DNA from 2 places in the Paenibacillus sp. FSL H8-0104 genome. Region 1 is predicted to be linked to the other one. Evidence: riboswitches for the same ligand, from Rfam matches in the RefSeq annotation. Region 1 holds a riboswitch; the other holds the start of a gene.
The links. Region 1 has a riboswitch for FMN ahead of ribD (bifunctional diaminohydroxyphosphoribosylaminopyrimidine deaminase/5-amino-6-(5-phosphoribosylamino)uracil reductase RibD). Riboswitches for the same ligand answer to the same signal wherever they lie in the genome.
Positions count from the first base shown of each region.

Region 1 (9,799 bases):
CTACACCAGCGATCTTGAGAATCTGTACACCTCGTCCCTGCTGTGAAAATTCATGAATCATCTCCTCAATCGCGTCCGTTACAAGCTCCACTCGCTGGTCAACGATCTCGGCGATTTGTTTGATACTCAGACCTTCTTCTCCGGACAAAAACAGCAGGCCTTCAATAATCGATTTCAATTTCGGAAAATCCATGATTCTTTGTTTCCCCTCTCCACTCCATAACGATATCCTCAAACATCCGTTCCTGATAACAGACAATCTGCTTCATCTTCATCAGTTCCAGCACCGCCAGAAAAGTGACAACAATCTCATGGCGATAGATATGTTCATCCATCAACTTGGAGAATAACAGTCTGCCACCCGGCCCCATACTTTCCAAAGCGCCGATGACATCCCGTATCCGATCCTTAACCGAAATCTCATCCCGTTTGATCCGGGTTACGGTTGTACGCTTCTCAGCCTTGCGTAGCGCCTTCTGAAATGCTGCAATCAGGTCAGAGGTGTGTAAACCCTCAACCGGGTTCGATTGGGCTTCTACGGGCATATAGGGGCGCAGATCCTCGGGCTCTTTGGAAAATATAAGACTGCGTTCCCACTCCCGTTCATGAAGATGACGCGCAATTCCCTTGTACTTGCGATATTCTATCAGACGCGCAATCAGCTCTGCACGTGGATCATAATCTTCTTCTTCCATATAATCATAATCCTCGAAGTCCTCAATGACCGGTGGTTTGGGCAATAAAAGTTTGCTCTTGATCGACAGCAATGTTGCTGCCATGACCAGAAATTCACTCGTAATATCCAGTTCCAGTTCCTGCATCGAATGCAGATACGCCATGTATTGATCGGTAATATCGCTGATGGGAATATCCTGGATATGAATTTCAGCCTTATCAATCAGATGAAGCAGCAGATCCAAAGGCCCTTCAAAAGTCTCCAGTTTGTATGTAACTACCGTCACTAGACGAATCCTCCCGCCAGAAAAATACAAAACCCTGCTAAGCCGTCCGAATCGGTTTCCCGTGTTCGTCTGCGCAAAGCAGGGCACTACTATTAAATAAGCACTATTTTAGCTGTTTCGTCAAGTTTGCCATCTCAATTGCCGCCGTAGCTGCATCCCAACCTTTGTTACCCGCTTTGGTTCCAGCACGTTCAATCGCTTGTTCAATATTTTCTGTTGTAACCAGTCCAAAGATCGTAGGCACGCCAGTTTTCAGATTAATTGCTGCTACCCCTTTAGCCATCTCGTTGCACACATAATCGTAATGCGTAGTGGATCCACGAATGACAGTTCCCAAGGTAATCACCGCATCATACTTGCCGCTCTCTGCCATTTTCTGCGCAATCAAAGGGATTTCGAACGCACCTGGAACCCAGGCTACATCCACTTCATCATCCTGAACGCCGTGACGTTTGAATGCATCGAGCGCTGCGCTAAGCAATTTACTGGTAATGAATTCGTTGAAACGTCCAACGACAACTCCATATCGTGATCCTTCTGAAACTAAATGTCCTTCAAAAAATTGTGGCATTCAAGTCATCTCCCTAACGGTATAATGTAATGTAAGTAACGGAAATTCCTAATTAATCTCTTCCATAAATTACATGGTGAACATTGTTCATCTAAAATATATTTACTGTTCGTTTTGCTCGATATCATCAAACTTGAGCATATGCCCCAGCTTGGCTTGCTTGGTATGAAGATAAACCGTATTGTCCTCGTTCTCCTCCATCTGGATCGCGACACGCTCTACGACTTCAAGTCCATATCCTTCAAGACCTTTAATTTTACGAGGGTTGTTAGTTAACAGCCTGATCTGACGAATCCCAAGGTCTTTCAGAATTTGGGCACCAATTCCGTAATCACGCAAGTCAGCAGCAAAACCCAAACTCAGGTTTGCATCAACAGTATCCATACCTTCCTCTTGCAACTTATAGGCTTTGAGTTTGTTGATCAGGCCAATACCCCGACCTTCCTGTCTCATATAAAGCAGTACACCATTGCCTTCCTCGTGGATCTGTTTGAGTGCCGCATCAAACTGCGGACCACAGTCACAACGATGCGAATGGAATACATCACCTGTCAAACATTCAGAGTGCACACGTACAAGTACGGGTTTCGAACCATCAATTTCTCCTTTGACCAAAGCCACATGTTCCTTATTGTCCACAGCGTTTGTATAAGCCACCGCTTGAAACTCACCAAAGTCCGTTGGCATACGCACAGCCACTTCACGTTGAACCAGCTGCTCTTTTTCGTTACGGTAACGAATCATGTCCTGAATACTGATCAGCTTCAGATCATGCTTCCGGGCAATCTCCTGCAGATCCGGAAGTCTGGCCATCGTGCCATCTTCCTTAATCACTTCACAAATAACGCCAGCAGGGTAGGAACCACACATAATGGCCAAATCTACCGCCGCTTCTGTGTGCCCGGCACGACGAAGTACTCCGCCGTCTTTTGCAATCAACGGGAACATGTGACCAGGCTTACGGAAGTCCCCGGCTTTCGCCTCAGGATCAATTAGACCTTTCACGGTAATAGAGCGTTCATGTGCCGAAATACCTGTTGTCGTATCTTTGTGGTCCACAGAAACGGTGAAGGCTGTTCCATGGAAATCCGTATTTTGTTGAACCATCGGTTTCAGGTTAAGTTCGTCCGCACGTTGTTGTGTAATCGGAACACAGACCAGACCTCTACCTTCAGTAATCATGAAATTAATGACTTCAGGTGTCGCCTTTTCGGCCAAAGCGATAAAATCGCCTTCATTCTCCCGATCTTCATCATCCACAACAATGACGGGTTTACCACGCATGAGATCATATATGGCTTCTTCTATTGTGTCCAGAATGGATTGTTCTGACATTGGTCCACCTCCAGTTAATTTCTGTTCTCTATTTATGCAAATCCGTGATTGGAGAGAAAATCTTCACTGATACTGCGCGGCTTGCCAGCACCCGTCTCCCGATGTCCTCTCCCATACTGGAGCAGATGATCCACATATTTGCCCAAAATATCGCATTCGATATTAATGGTATCCCCTGTCTTTTTCACATTTAGTACAGTTTCACCAATGGTATGCGGGATAATGGAAACCGTGAATGCGGTATCCGATGTATGGACAACGGTTAAACTAATGCCATCCAGTGTAACCGATCCTTTGGGGATCAGATATTTGAACAACTGGTGATCATCAGGCTTGATCTCAAACACAATTGCATTCTGATCACGTGTTATACTGCCAATCACTCCAGTACCATCGACATGACCCTGAACGATATGTCCGCCAAAACGACCGCCTGATTGCATGGCCCGCTCCAGATTAACTTTACTGCCAGATTGCAGCTGACTGAGATTGGTATGGCGATAGGTTTCAGGCATTACATCGGCGGTAAAACCTCCACCTTCGAGCGTTGTCGCAGTTAAGCACACACCGTTCACTGCTACACTATCACCAATCTTCAGATCGTCCATGATGGCGGAAGCTCCGATATTCAGGACCATCGCTTCGCCTTTCCGACCAATACGCCGGATCTGACCGACTTCTTCCACCAAACCGGTAAACATGCTGCCGCCTCCCTTTTTCAAGTATAAAGAACCTAACTTTCTACTTTCAAATCCATTTATTTATTCAGGCCACACCGGAATACCGCCAATGCTGATATTATCTCCAACTTGTTCAATCTCCAACTGATTCAATTGAATCGCCTGATTCATACGTTCCACACCCTCGAAGCGGAAGCTTCCAGGTGTATCATAACCGCCTACAATCTTCGGAGCGATAAACATGAGCAGTCGATCGACCAACCTTGCCTCCAGCATGGCTCCATTCAAGGTGCCTCCACCTTCAAGCAAAATTGAACCAATGTCACGCTCACCCAACTTGCTAAGTCCGTTTAACAGATCCACACGTGGTCCAGGACCACAGCGTATAATTTCGACGCCGTAGGCTTCCAAACGTTCAGCAGCTTCAGGACTGGCTTCGTCTGTTGTCAGCACCCATGTTGGAGCAAGACCATCCTTAACCATTTTGGCACCTACGGGAAGACGTAACTTGGAATCCACTACAATGCGCACTGGACTAATGCCTTCGACTTGCAAACGGGTTGTTAGTTCCGGATTATCGGCGATTACCGTGTCGACGCCAACCATGATTCCCTGGTGACGATGACGAAGGGCATGCACAATCTCACGAGCGGGCTCGTTAGAGATCCACTTGCTGTCTCCGCTGCGAGTAGCAATTTTGCCATCCAGAGTAGTAGCCGTCTTCAGTGTCACAAAAGGTAGACCCGTTGTGATAAATTTAATGAACTTTTCATTCATGCGTCTTCCACGCTCACGCAGTACGCCAACTTCAACTTCAATGCCTTGTTGACGAAGCATGCTTATACCCCTGCCGGATACTTGCGGATTTGGATCTTCACAACACACCACAACACGTTTCACCTTTTCATGAATCAGGCGTTCACTACAAGGTGGCGTCTTGCCATAATGACTACAAGGCTCAAGTGTAACGTATACCGTACTTCCCTCTGCATCACTGCCTGCCATGTTAAGTGCATGCACCTCTGCATGACCGGTTCCACGTTTCAGATGGCTCCCCAGGCCTACAATACGGCCTTCTTTCACAACTACACATCCAACAACCGGATTAATCCCCGTCTGTCCCTGTGCTCGTTCCGCCATATCCAATGCCAGTGCCATATAAAATTCATCATTGATCATTTCCAAATCCGTTCACCCCGCGGTTTAAAGTCTTGTTTATTAAAAAATCCCCGTCGAACAATCAGTTCGATGGGGATGATGAGAGACAAATGTCACCAGCAGGAGTGAAATGGATACAGCACGCCAACACTTTGCCCAAAACTTCATTTCGGGCAAGTGAAAATAGACACATACCTTAATGAACATCAATTACAGGTAAAGAGCTTTTATAGTGCGGCATATGTATGGAACTGTCCGACGTAACCGGATCTTCCCTGCACAGTGCAAGACAATACAAATTGTGACTGTGCAGCAATACTCCTGCTGAATGCAAACCTGTTAGGTCTGCACCTCTCCTTCTCCCATCCAGACTATACTGTCGGTTCTGGAATTACACCAGATCAGCCATCTGCCAATGGCAGACAGGTCACGGACTTTGCATCAAGTGCTGGACACCATAGGTCCTTACACTTCCTGCATCACCGCCGGTAGGGAATTACACCCTGCCCTGAAGGATTGCTTTCGTTATTACTTGGATGTTAGCACTTTAATGCCAAAAAATCAATTGTTTTTTGTTCCTTTTTGTCACATACTAACTTTTAATAAGCTAAGAAACAACAAAAAACCGCTTCCTCTCAAAGAGGCACGGTTTTGGCTTGGAGGCCTATTTCACATCCATCGCATCATTCTACATATCAGGAAAACACCAGCTCGCCATATGCTTTAATTCTTTGGCATTATGGAATGGAGTGCGATCAGGTTCTTGCAGGGGCGAAGTCGGAAGCGGGAACTCTCTTGCCACCCTTCTGACCCAACTTGTGGAATCGATCGCAATAGCCGAGCATTTCCAGCGTCCATTCGCTCTCGGTCGAAACGTCCCATGCAAATCTGCTTTTCCCGGCATCTCTGGGAAGACTCCATCCAGATATTCAACGATGACGCGCTTGTCTCTGACTTCATGACAATATACAGTCACCCATACACCTTCCCGGACCCGAACAGCATACACATCTCCAGACTGTACCTCCCCGGTACCTGCATCAGGTGATGCCTTTGGTACTTTTCCGCGAACACTTCTCTTCTTCTCCAATGCCCCTAAGATCGTGTCCTTTACAGCTGGACTCTCACCAGGCTTATCCGCAAGTGATATATTATTCAGATCAAAATCATGAAATATCTTGTTCAGGTTGTTCTCATTAATTCCGACAGATGAATCCCACCACGCCAGAGGGGCCTGCACTTCAACCCGCACATTGGGGCGTGCGTCACGCTGCATGTATGAGGTGAATTCCGTGATCATTCCAGGATGTTCCTGCGTATCCAATATGCCAATCAGAGCTAACGTCTCAAGTAAATCACGGTAGGCATATTCCTTCTGTGTAGGCAAAAGACGTTCCTTCTTGAGCGCTACTGCTGCCTTGCTGTAACGTGTTTTGGGAGGTAATTCGCGCAGCACCGTTAACACCGCACGGAATGTCCAGCGGTCGTACTCATTGGGTATTGGAAGCTCCTGCGCGGTAGCCAGCTCTCGAAGTGCCAACACGCATCCAAAAGGATCACCGTCCAACGGGGTTCCATTGGTCATCCGCCAATACCATTGCAGCGTTGTGTCAGTTGCTTGATCCACACTTAATCCGCAGATCTTACAAGTGTTCGAAGATGGATATGGCGTATGTTCATGACTTGGCATACTGCTCGCAATAAGCTTGCCTGTAAGCAACGAACGCCAGATCATGGGTGCTGACCACAAAGAGGATACAAAGGCCTGCGCTGCATCATTGATCGTCCATTGGTTCGCAACTTTTTTCAGCTCAGTAATCGTTTCATCATGTTGCGGACGTACAAAGCGATTCGGTTCATGCCCGGCTGCCTCAAGCGCTTCTCGATCCTTTACGGATAGACTATCCGGAACGACATGGCGCGATGCCTGCAATTCTTCATCCCACAACGTGCGCTCACTATAAATTTGTTTTAACAAGCTTAGCTGAGTAACCATATCCAAGGTTATATTCATCCTTTCTAATTATCGATTTGAAGTATGTAAAAAATAAAAAAAGTGCTTCTATTAAAAGAAGCACTTCATGTTTGGATCCAGTTAAGGTGAAGGTATTAAGCTTCTACAACTTCAACAGTTTCCATTTTGTCTTTACCTTCTAAAGCGTCCACGAACTCCATACCTTTAGTTACTTTACCAAATACAGTATGTTGTCCATCCAAATGTGGTTGCGGTTGGTAGCAGATGTAGAACTGGCTTCCACCTGTGTTACGGCCAGCATGTGCCATAGCAAGTGTTCCGCGCTCATGTTTGTTCGGGTTAATTTCACAGTTGATTGTGTAACCTGGGCCACCTGCACCGGAACCGTTAGGGCATCCGCCTTGAGCTACAAAGCCCGGGATAACGCGGTGGAAAGTAAGACCATTGTAGAAACCGGAGTTAGCCAGTTTCTCAAAGTTTGCTACTGTGTTTGGAGCTTCTTGATCGAACAGATCGATCAGAACTTCTCCGCCGTTTGCCAATTTAATTTTCGCTTGTTTCGCCATATGTAAATGACTCCTTTCGTATTGACCATCGTTAATGGTGCCAGAACGCATGACCCTGGGCCAAGCATTACAGCACTTTTCTTAGTGTACACCGAAAATGTCTGGATCGCAAAAAAAACGGCAACTTTTTTTCATGATTTAGCTCAAATACGCAAAAAGCAGACAAAAAAGGAAGTTCCCTTTTCATCTGCTTCAACTGCAAAATCCCTATATCTTGAATAATGCAGAATCGCATTATCTTTTGACGAATTAGCGAGTTACTGGCTGTTTTCCAATGCGCGCTGGTACCAGGTCATTCTGGATGATATCTTGATACGTCTCACGGCGTACCACGACATCCCCTTGACCGTCTTTGACAAAGACAACAGCTGGACGACGAATCCGGTTGTAGTTGCTCGCCATGGAGTAGTTATACGCACCTGTGCAAGCTACAGCGAGCAGATCGCCGCTTTCCACTTTTGGCAGGTCCAGATCCCAGATCAACATATCGCCACTCTCGCAACATTTACCCGCAACAGATACTGTTTCCTGAGCAGCCTCATTCGCACGGTTGGCAAGCACAGCTTCATACTTGGATTCATACAAAGCAGGACGTGGGTTATCGGTCATACCACCATCAACGGCAACGTATTTACGCACGCCTGGAATGTCTTTGCTTGTTCCAACGGTATACAGCGTTGTTCCCGCTTCACCCACGATGCTGCGGCCTGGCTCAACCCAGATCTCAGGTACGGCATAGCCGATTTGAGCAAAATGATTTTTAACGGCATCTGTAATAGCCTTCACGTATTGTGCAACTTCAAGTGGCGTATCTCCATCGATATAACGGATTCCGAATCCACCACCAAGGTTAACCACTTTGAAAGCAACATTAAGACGCTCATATACACTTGCTGCAAATTCAGCAACACGTTGAACCGCCATCTGGAAGCCTTCAACTTCGAAGATCTGGGAACCGATGTGGGAATGCACACCGAGCAATACCAGATTAGACTGCTTGGAAGCCAAGTCAATCGCTTCAAATGCCGTACCATTACCGATATCGAATCCAAATTTCGAATCCGTCTGACCTGTGGAAATATATTCATGCGTATGTGCCTCAACACCAGGCGTCACACGAAGCAAAATGTTTACTTTACGATTTTTGTCCGCTGCTACAGCCTGCAACAGATGCAATTCATTGAAGTTATCAACAACAAAGCATCCAATCTCTGCATCAAGAGCCATTTCGATCTCTTCCAGCGTTTTGTTGTTACCGTGGAAGTGAATGCGCTCAGCCGGGAATCCTGCTTGCAGTGCAGTAAACAGTTCACCGTCAGATACGACATCCAAGGAAAGTCCTTCTTCAGCTGCAAGGGCACACATCGCCATTACACAGAATGCTTTACTTGCGTAAGCAACCTGGAAGCCAAGTCCGGAAGCACGGAATGCTTCCATGTACTCTCTGCAACGCTCACGAACCAATTGCTCGTCCACAACGTACAGGGGAGTTCCAAATTGTTCTTTCAGATCTGTTGCATCAACTCCGCCAATCTCTAGATGCCCTTGCGCATTTATTTTACTTGTACCATGTAAATACATAATCTGCATTCCTCACTTTTTATATACTGGAACAATTGATATTCCAATGATTTTACACCAGTATATCAAATTAGGCAGCGAGATGAATGGATTTTTCGGAAGATCATTTGTGTTTTTTACTTTTTTGCAGTTCCCCGTCCGGATCATCGGACATTTTGGTGTTGTCACGGGTTTTATTGAATGATGGACGTTTTTTATTTTCCAGCAGCGGAAGCCGGAATAAAAAGTTGCCCAAGGCCTTTGCATTAAACGGTATAAAAGGCCAGAGATACGAAGAATTGTACGACCGGTGAACGGTGAGCGCCAATATGAGTAATGTACAGCCCACGACCAACCCCGGAACCTTGAATATCGCAACAGCGACTAGCAGAACCAGCCTGACCAGCCTATTGGCGAGACCCAACTCGTAACTCGGCGTGGCAAACATACCGATGGCTGCTATGGCCATATAGAGCACAACCTCATTGACAAAGTATCCTGTTTTCACCGCGATATCCCCGACTAGAATGGCCGCGATTAAGCCCATAGCCGATGCCAGAGGTGTAGGCGTATGGACCGCTGCCATCCGTAATAAATCGACGCCTAGTTCGATCAGTAGAAACTGTAGAATCAGTGGTAACTTTACATTTTCCTGCGGACCAATGAAGTCGAGTCCCATCGGTTTAATCGAAGGGTCAATAACCATCAGAAGCCATAGTGGTAGCAAAAACAACGAGATGAGAATCCCTGCAAAACGGACCCATCGTAAATACGTTCCCATTAAGGCCGTCTGTCTGTTCTCCTCCGCATGCTCACATAGGTCGAAAAAGGTCGTAGGCAGAATCATCACACTCGGGGAAGTGTCTACGAAAATGACGACTCGCCCTTCCAGCAAATGGGAGGCTGTAACATCCGGTCGTTCCGAATATCGAACGAGTGGGAACGGATTCCAGCCCTTGTTGATAATCGCTTCCTCCAGCTGCTTGTCGGCG
Region 1 covers NZ_JBBOTC010000001.1:4,416,938-4,426,736, forward strand. Annotated here, with positions in the region: gene scpB (SMC-Scp complex subunit ScpB) at 1-193, opposite strand, end outside; gene NST38_RS19620 (segregation and condensation protein A) at 162-962, opposite strand; gene ribH (6,7-dimethyl-8-ribityllumazine synthase) at 1,066-1,533, opposite strand; gene NST38_RS19630 (bifunctional 3,4-dihydroxy-2-butanone-4-phosphate synthase/GTP cyclohydrolase II) at 1,636-2,868, opposite strand; gene ribE (riboflavin synthase) at 2,901-3,569, opposite strand; gene ribD (bifunctional diaminohydroxyphosphoribosylaminopyrimidine deaminase/5-amino-6-(5-phosphoribosylamino)uracil reductase RibD) at 3,630-4,733, opposite strand; FMN riboswitch at 5,057-5,226, opposite strand; gene NST38_RS19645 (hypothetical protein) at 5,395-6,702, opposite strand; gene NST38_RS19650 (peptidylprolyl isomerase) at 6,816-7,247, opposite strand; gene lysA (diaminopimelate decarboxylase) at 7,497-8,828, opposite strand; gene NST38_RS19660 (spore germination protein) at 8,932-9,799, opposite strand, start outside.

Region 2 (9,799 bases), 480 kb from region 1:
GTGAAACAACTAATTGTGCCTCTGCAAGTACGGATGAGTCAGCTAATGCAAATCCAAAAGCTGCATTTTGATGATCTGAATTCGTATGTAATGGTGTGTTCATGATACATCCCCTCTCTTATGTCTGATGGCATGTCACATCCCCAAATATATTTCATATTTGGCTTAGCCGCAACCCCGCCCCATGATTAAGTTGGTTACGTCCCTTATTACTTACCCATATATGAAGAAAATTCCAACCTTCCCCTGCTGTTATCTTCCTTTATCTTTCTATATAAAAAAAATCCCCATGCCGCTTCGCCTAAGCGATACGAAATGAGGAAAAATGAAGATGTTCTCGGTTAAAGACGTTCTCAACTAATCTATTTATCCTTTGCTCTGAAAGCACTCTCAATCCGGCGTGCCGGATTCAGATGACTGTAATGCCTTCCATACGCAAAGTAGATAATTAATCCGATGATCAACCAAGCAAAAAACGTAATCCATGTCAGCGCTGCAAGGCGTGTCATTAAGTATACACAACCCAAGGCACTCAGAATCGGAATCAGTGGCACAAGTGGAACGCGAAATCCGCGTTTGAGATCCGGGTTATTTTTACGCAATACGATAATGCCCAGACTTACAACTGCAAAAGCAAACAACGTTCCGATGTTCGTAAGCTCCGCCAAATGTCCCAACGAGATGAACCCGGAGAACAGAGCCACGATAATGCCCGCAACCCATGTCCCTACCGCTGGTGTCTGACTCTTGCCACTAACTTTGGAGAAGACAGGTGACAGCAGGCCATCACGAGACATGGAATAGAGCAGACGTGTCTGACCATACATCATGACCAGCAATACGGTCGTAATGCCGGCAATCGCTCCAAGAGATACAATCCAAGACAATCCCTTCAATTGAACAAATTCAAATGCAAACGCAACTGGATCACTTACATTCAACATGTTATAAGGCACAATCCCTGTGAGGATCAACGATACAACGATGTAGAGAACGGTACAGATTGCCAGTGACGCAATAATTCCAATCGGCAAATCCCGTTGTGGCTGCTTAACTTCTTCTGCCGCTGTGGAGACCGCATCAAATCCGATGTAAGCAAAAAATACGGTTGCTGCTCCAGCTGTTACACCTGAGATACCAAAAGGCAAAAATGGCTGCCAGTTAGTTGGCTCTACATAGAAAACACCTACACCAATGAAGATCAGCACAACAATAATTTTAATCGCTACCATGATGCCGTTCGCACGAGCCGCCTCCTTCACCCCTCGGGTAAGCAGAAAAGTGATAATTAACGTAATGACCGCAGCTGTGATGTCAAAATAGGTTCCCTTTTCCGGGCTAAACGCACTCGTTAGCGCATGGGGTAACTCCAGTCCGAATCCGGACAATAACGTTTGGAAATATCCAGACCAGCCACTGGCTACCGCCGCACTAGCAAAACCATACTCCAATATCAGATCCCATCCCAGAATCCAGGCAATAACTTCACCAAAAGCCGTATAGCTATACGTGTACGCACTACCCGATGCCGGTATGCTTGATGCAAATTCCGAGTAACACAATGCCGCGAATGCACATATGATACCTGCCAGTAAAAATGACAGTACAAGTCCCGGGCCGGCATACGTTGCGGCAGCTACACCAGTCAACACAAAAATCCCTGTGCCGATAATCGCACCTACCCCGAGTGTGGTTAAGTCCAACGGACCAAGCGCCCGTTTCAATGCACTGCTGTTATCGCCCCCGGAGGCAATTGGTTTTTTACGAAATAATGAAGATCGTTGTTTGTTCTCACGCATAGTCATGTTCCTCTCGTCATGAATCTTGAATGTGCAATATGTGCTATGGATGTAGCAGCGATTGGATGGCTTCCCATCTGTTCTATGAAAAAGTCATTTGTTCTATCTTATCGATCACCTATAAAAACCTATCGAATTCTACACGTTATCGCGTTGCTTGGTTAAATTTATTTTTGTAGATCACTTATTTTGTTCTTTTTCCGCGAAATTTATCATGATCTGTTGCACGTGGTTGAATATGAAAATGGATTTAAAACAAAACTGCGTATAATTTATATTATGCGCAGTTTTTATGAGCCTATTTTCCCGCGAAAAACATCTTTGGTTCATTGTTATCTGAAGTTAAGAAAAAGAGAGCTCTTTTCGTCTTTTTCCGCTGTATCTTCCTCCCTTATCCTGTCTAATTCCACGATATGAAGGCATGTAAAAGAGCCACATATCATTATGCGGCCCTTCATTTCTTACTATAGGTAGAGGTGTATATAAAAATACAAACTGACTTCATTTCAGGTTTTTATGAAAAAGTAAATTATGAGAAAGCAATTCTCTCTGCATCTGACATCCGGTATTGGGTTAACAAATAATCTTTGCTCTGCATCGCCGCATGACGAATCGCATCCAGATCAACATTCAACAGCTTACCCTCTCGCTTCACAAGTCTACCTGCCACAAAGACCGTATCCACGTTGGATGGATTGGCAAATTGCACAACAGCGCCGATTGGATCATGAACGGGGAACATATTCAGATCGGTGGTACGAATCATGATCAGATCCGCTTCCTTCCCTGGGGTCAACGTACCCACCTTCTGCTCCAATCCCAACGCTTGGGCACCAGCTGAAGTTGCAAATCTCAGCACTTGGCTGGACTGCAAGTTCAACTCACCAGGCATCTCACCCTGCTGCAAAAGTTGTTCATTGGCTCTGGATCGTTCAGCTTGAAGTGCGAACTTCATCTGCGAGAACATATCTCCGCCTGTAGACGTCACCACATCTACACCAAGTGTAGGTGTTCCCCCATGTTCAAGAAAATAGCCGGTGGCTGGATATCCATGCCCCATCATCATTTCAACCTCAGGTGTGACCGACAAGGAAGCGCCGCTATCTGCCAGCATTTTGTATTCATCCATGCCCATGGTGTTGCCATGAACGATATTCACCCGTGGACTTAAGAGTCCCGCTTCGTACAAGTGGCTAATCGAGCGATCCACAGATCCCCAACTGCCAAATCCGGCATGCATGGAACAGATCGCATCCAGTTCTTGTGCTAGCTCGATCTCTTTCACGGTTGTATCCCAATGACTGAACTCCGGACCACGAATGGCAAGCCCATAAGTAAGCAATTGATCCCGTGATGAAAAATAACGTTCTTTGACTCTTCTCACATCATTATTCGAATACGTGAGTTGACTATCCCGATTCCAGTAGTCCGTCTCACCAGGTAATCCGTGAGCAAATACCGCCCGAATGCCAGCATCCTGAAGTCCACGAATCAGTTCATCCGTATGGTCAGGGGAATATGGCATGCTCCAATCCATTACTGTCGTCACTCCTGCGTTAAGCGCTTCCAAGGAACCGAGCAGGTTGGCAATATAACTATCTTGTGGGCGGAGCTTGCTTCCCATCGCACCATAATAGAGATTTTGCAAATAAACTGGTAACGACCAGTTGGTTCCCGCTGTTTTGACAAGTGATTCCCACATATGCCGATGCGTGTCCACCAGCCCAGGCATAATAATCATCGATGAAGCATCAATGATCTCCGCATCCGGAATATCCAGGTCGGGCTGAACCGCCATGATCAGTGAATCCTGAATCAGAACGTCCGCCCTCTTATACTGTCCAATTTTAGCATCCATCGACAACACACAGCCATTTTTCAACAGATAACTTGTCCGCACAAGAAACATCTCCCATCTATTTTGGTTTGAAAGACGATCACATCCTGCTTACGAATCTGTACTGCTTCTGACTATTTTTTCGCTAGTATATATACATTATATAGTTATTGTTAGTATTTATCAATTTTGGAATTTGCGTTTCGCCCGAAATCTTCTGACCTTCATCAGATTGCCACACATCTTATCATCACAGTACTTCTGTGTTCTGCTTCGGGTATCATCATAGAACATCCAGCGACAATCCGAATTATCACAGATCCGAATCCTGCCGCCTTCTCCCTCCACCAAAGTCATGGCAAAATCAGCAGCTACCTCAGCCATAACCTGATGCCAATGTGTTTCTACAGCTACCAGTTTGAGTTTCAGTTCCTGATCAATTGTAGTCAATGTCCTTCTCACATGCCCTGATTCCATAACGCCGTTCAACCATTGTTTTTCTATATCCGTTAATGATGCTCCAGAAGATAAGCGGGCTCCAAGAGCTATCAATTCATTCCTGAAATTTCTCATCGACAACTCCTCTTCTGGAGATGCAGGGACAGAAGCGTTAAGTTGCCATCGTTCCAGAAAATCTTGCTGCCAGTTCGCCTTCCCAAGTCTGTCCTCCGATCGATCTCCCCCACGCCAATCGTGATAATCGCTGTTTACAAAATCGGTCCATAATCTGTCCATACATATACCTCCGTTCATGTAACCATCTAAGTAAATAAAGAAGGTTACAACTCATCTTTGATGTGTTATATTAAGTGTAACCTCATTAATCAGTTTTAGCTAGTTACATCACCTATCACAATTATACGCAAGGAGGAAAAGGCAATGACGAACACAACAGCACTAGATGTGTTACTTATTCAAAAGGATGATACTTGGGATCAATGTAATTGGATTGTACCTTTGTCGAAATCCTTGGAGGGCCTTACAGCAGAACAAGCAGCCTGGATTCCACCCTCAGGGGGATTAAGCATCTGGCAGTTGGTTAACCATATGTATTATTACAACCATCGCTTATTATGTCGCATGCAAGGTAAGGAGCCTACCCTTCCTGCTGTAGACTCCAATGAATACACATTTGGGAATCCGGGAGATGCAACGGATGCAGCTGGTTGGAATACACTGATGCAGGGTACAACTCGATTAGCCCAGCAGTTGCGAGATCAATTAGCTGCACTACAAGAGTCTGATCTTGAAGCCGCATATATGGACTCCGAAGAGAAATGGGCACACGAACTGGCTCGCTGGGTACTCCATGATGCGTATCACGCAGGCCAGATCGTGCTCCTTCGCAGACAGCAAGGAAGCTGGAAAATCGTTTTCTAAAAAAAATGCTTGAACTGCTAGCGCTTACAGGAATAAGATGAACTTATTAATGTTACAGCTTGTTCAACACACTATATAATTGAATAGGATCTTCGGGGTAGGGTGCAATTCCCAACCGGCGGTGATGTTCTTCGGAACCAGCCCGCGACTCGCTAATTGTTCTTAACGAAGGACATTCAGCGACTGACTTGGTGTGAATCCAAGGCCGACGGTACAGTCCGGATGAGAGAAGATCAACACATTGACATGCCGTTCACGGGAAGGCCTCTTTCCTGACGCATGTCCTTGGATGAGCCCCCGTTTATTTGGTATATACCAAAACGGGGGCTTTTGTCGATTTTGCCAACTGAAGATTCCGTGTTCTGACGAAGGAGTCCTGAATATGGAAAAGACATCAGCAGCATCACCTGTTTACCGCAAGGAACGAAGTAATACCGGATTCTGGCTTGTAGTTCTCGGCGCCGCCTTATGGGGTGTCGACCCACTCTTCCGCATTATTTTGCTAAATACAATGACATCCACGCAGATTGTACTGGTGGAACATATCATCGTCAGTCTTATTGCCATTCCCGTACTGTGGAAATTTCGGGCTGATCTGAAAAACCTGCGTGCTCGCCACTGGATTGCCGTGATTTTTATCTCATGGGGAGGATCAGCACTCGCAACGGTATTGTTCACCATGGCACTAACACATAACGATCCGAATACGGTGCTTTTATTGCAAAAAATGCAACCACTCTTCGCTATCGTGCTGGCTAAACTGTTATTAAAAGAAACGTTGCCACGTCGCTTCGGTGGATTGTTCTTCATAGCATTAGCAGGAACGTACCTGCTTACATTTGGCTTCACATTGCCATTAGGTAACTGGGACAACTGGATTCATGCTGGAAGCTTGTTATCCCTTGGGGCTGCTGCCTTATGGGGAGGTTCAACCGTTATGGGACGATTGATGCTGGGTCAGGCGCGTTATGAAACGGTCACCTCTCTTCGTTTTGTCGTTGCTCTCCCGCTCCTGATCTTTATGACGTGGAACGAAGGCGCAGCATGGACGTTTCCGTCCGGAACGGGTGAACAGACCGCTGTCATCCTCAACATTCTCGGTCAGGCATTGTTACCAGGTTTGCTCAGTCTTCTGTTGTATTACAAAGGTCTGTCGTCAACCAAAGCCTCTGTTGCAACTCTCGCAGAACTTAGCTTCCCGATGGCCGGTGTGTTGGTGAACTGGATTGCTTTCCGTACACTGATTACATGGGAGCAACTGCTTGGTTTTATCCTGATCTGGGTGGCCCTCTTCGCCATTTCCAGACAGCAGGAAAGATCATCAACTGCGGCCGATGCTGCACCGAAGCTGCGTACAGAGTAAGTGGATATATCTGAGGTCCACATATAAACAAATAGTCAAATATAAAATAAAACCATTGCACATCAAATTAGATGAGCAGTGGTTTTTTATTTCCATGACTCGATATTACTCGTTCATTTTCTCAATTAGTAATATGAGCTATTAACCCTGTGCTTTATTTCCATATCGCAAATGCAAATCCCCCTCTTTTCCCTCCAACCTCATAACGAGTATGCATATCATCGCACTACGATTCTTCTATGTTTTGTCTTTTGTCTAATCCGGTGGTACGATGACATATGGAATAAACAGATGAATTATATTCAGAGAGGAACGATCATAATGTCTTCATTCTCATATACCTCCTACGACGCCGTAGGTTTGGCTGAACTGATCCGATTCCGGGAAGTATCCCCGGTTGAAATGCTTGAAGCGGCGTTTGCACGCCTTGAAGAAGTAAATCCGCAACTTAATGCGGTTATTCGTACATATGAATCTCGTGCACGGGAGGAAGCCGGTTTGGTTCGACCTGGAGAACAACCTTTTGCCGGTGTTCCCCTGCTCCTAAAAGATATCTCGCAATCCTTGGAAGGTGAATTTCTGACTTCAGGCTCCCGTTTGTTCAGCGAGCATCGTGCATTGCGCAATTCCAATTTTGTCACTCGACTCCGTGATGCAGGCTTTATCTTCATAGGACATACCAATACGCCTGAATTTGGTTTGAAAAATATTACCGAGCCCCGTCTTCATGGTCCCACTCGCAATCCATGGAATATCAACCACTCTCCAGGTGGTTCGAGTGGTGGTGCCGCTGCTGCTGTAGCTTCGGGTATTGTTCCTCTTGCCGGAGCCAGTGACGGAGGAGGTTCGATTCGTATCCCGGCTTCCTTTAGCGGATTGTTTGGATTAAAGCCAACCCGCGGGCGCACACCTGTAGGACCGGGAGTTGGTCGTCAATGGCAAGGCGCATCGATTGATTTTGCCCTCTCTCGCTCGGTTCGGGACAGTGCTGCATTGCTTGATACGTTACAAGTCATTCAGCCCGAAGCTGCGTTCCATGCTCCACTCTTTCCAGGCAGTTACTTGGCTGATATGAGCTATCCACATCAACGCAAACTGAAAATTGCATACACAACGGATTCGCCCGTGGGAACACCTGTCAGCGCAGAAGCCAAAGAGTCTGTATACAAGCTCGTTCGCTGGTTGGAAGATCAAGGTCATCATGTTGAAGAAAAACTGAGTCCAGTCAATGGAGTTCGGTTGATGGAGAACTATTACATGATGAACAGCGGTGAGATGGCTGCGATGATCTCTTCCATGGAACGATCCATGGGCCGGGCTCTGACCTCCGATGATATGGAGATTGAATCTTGGGTTCTGGCTGAAGCAGGCAAAAAGGTGTCCGCTGCGGAATTTGTACATAGCTTAGCTGAATGGGATGTAGCTGCAGCCCAGATGTCCACTTTGTTCGAGCGTTATGACTTCTACGTCACACCTGTTAATGCTTTTCCTGCGCCTAAGATTGGTGAATTAACGCCTCATGACGAACAGATTCGTAACCTAATGCGGATTAGTGAATTGGACAAGACCCAGCAGCAGCAACTCATCTATGAAATGTTTGAGCCAAGTCTTACGTATACACCGTTCACCCAGCTTGCGAATCTGACAGGTCAGCCTGCGATAAGTGTACCTCTGCATATGACACCTGAAGGGTTGCCAATGGGCGTTCAAGTGATGGCAACCAAGGGACGCGAAGATTGGTTATTACATCTGGCTGGACAGCTTGAACAATCAGACCTCTGGATCGGGATGAGAGGTAATCCACTGTTCCCAGCATAAAGGCATATAATGTGGTTTGTGTTTAAATTCACCATTGGATGTTCCTGCCTGAGTAGAGTACGGCGCCATAACAGTGCATGAAAGCTTCATCTGCTCCGCATACTGAAAGCAAAAAGTAGCGGAGGAATGTGACGGATGAATACGAATCAGCGCCATAAACAGTCTTATCGTATCCCAGCCAAAACGGGATATGCCCTGAAAGTAAGCAAGGGTTCTTTACTACGCATAACGGATCTGGAGGGACAGCAAGTCATTGATTTTGTGGCATATGATGCTACGGATGCTAACCATCGCTTGGATCCCGGCGTGACAATGGACGTATTGCGTACTTATCGAATTAAACCAGGACAATTTGTATATTCCAATCAGTATCAACCTTTACTCAAGATTGTCCGTGACACCGTTGGGGTACATGATTTCTTCAACTCTGCTTGTCGTCCAGAGATGTATGAGGTGTTATACGACAAAAAGGATCACGCCAGTTGTTATCACAATCTGAACACGGCACTAGAACCCTTCGGAATCTTACCGCCGGATCAACACTATCCATTTAACCTGTTTATGAAGTCCGTTGTAGACAGTGAAGGCAAGATTGATGTTGTAGCTCCCGACTCTCGTGCAGGTGATTATATCGAGATGGAGGCATTAATGGATCTCACAATTGGGCTCTCCGCCTGTCCTTGTGAGGAAAGCTCATGCAACGGATACAACTGCACCCCTATTCAATTGGATGTGGAACTTTAACAGAATGACAAGGCCTTGACGCAGTATGAGATAAAAGTAGTTTGTTCTAATTCACTCCTTGCGGGAATACGATGACTTGTACCCATTTTCTGTGACGACTGGTACAATTCATCGAACCCGTTAAGGAGTGAACGTGTTTATGTCTGTACTGTTCAGTTATATCATTCTGGGAATATCATTGTCCGCTCCAATCGGTCCGATTAACGCCGCCCAACTCGACCGTGGAGCCCGCCACGGATTCATGCATGCCTGGATTCTAGGACTCGGAGCTATGTTTGCAGATTTGGTGTATATGCTGCTGATTTATTTTGGAGTTGCCCATTTTCTGGACACGCCGTTCATGCGCTCTTTTCTCTGGTCATTTGGCAGTTTTATTCTGATTTACACGGGAGTGGAAACGCTCTCGAAGCTAAAGCAAGGCATTCAGGGTACATCTACTGCGGAAGCAACTGTTCGAAAATCATTTATATCCGGATTTTTGATGGCCCTGTCCAATCCACTGAATATTTTATTTTGGCTTGGGATCTATGGCTCTATTCTCGCGACAACTGTGAAACATACGGATACCGCTCATTTGCTGCTCTACAGTTCAGGCATATTCATTGGTATTCTGGTGTGGGATGTCATTATGGCTGGCATGGCCAGTCGATTCCACAAACATAGCAGTGAGAATGTATTGCGCTGGATCTCTATCATTTCGGGAATCTGCCTGATCGGATTTGGTTTGTATTTTGGGTACGAAGCTGTACGTTCCATATTTTTCTGACAACAAAATCAGGCTGGACAGTCACCCAACTTCCCCCACATTAATACTGTAACGGTATCATGTGGAATGGAGTTGGGAATCAATGGCGGAGC
Region 2 covers NZ_JBBOTC010000001.1:3,934,138-3,943,936, forward strand. Annotated here, with positions in the region: gene NST38_RS17460 (hypothetical protein) at 1-103, opposite strand, end outside; gene NST38_RS17465 (amino acid permease) at 363-1,799, opposite strand; gene NST38_RS17470 (amidohydrolase family protein) at 2,329-3,699, opposite strand; gene NST38_RS17475 (CGNR zinc finger domain-containing protein) at 3,820-4,371, opposite strand; gene NST38_RS17480 (DinB family protein) at 4,516-5,016, shown strand; FMN riboswitch at 5,101-5,254, shown strand; gene NST38_RS17485 (DMT family transporter) at 5,399-6,379, shown strand; gene NST38_RS17490 (amidase) at 6,701-8,197, shown strand; gene NST38_RS17495 (DUF1989 domain-containing protein) at 8,333-8,941, shown strand; gene NST38_RS17500 (LysE family translocator) at 9,081-9,707, shown strand; gene NST38_RS17505 (YqcI/YcgG family protein) at 9,790-9,799, shown strand, end outside.
Region 2: another riboswitch for FMN. It lies ahead of NST38_RS17485 (DMT family transporter); the one in region 1 lies ahead of ribD (bifunctional diaminohydroxyphosphoribosylaminopyrimidine deaminase/5-amino-6-(5-phosphoribosylamino)uracil reductase RibD).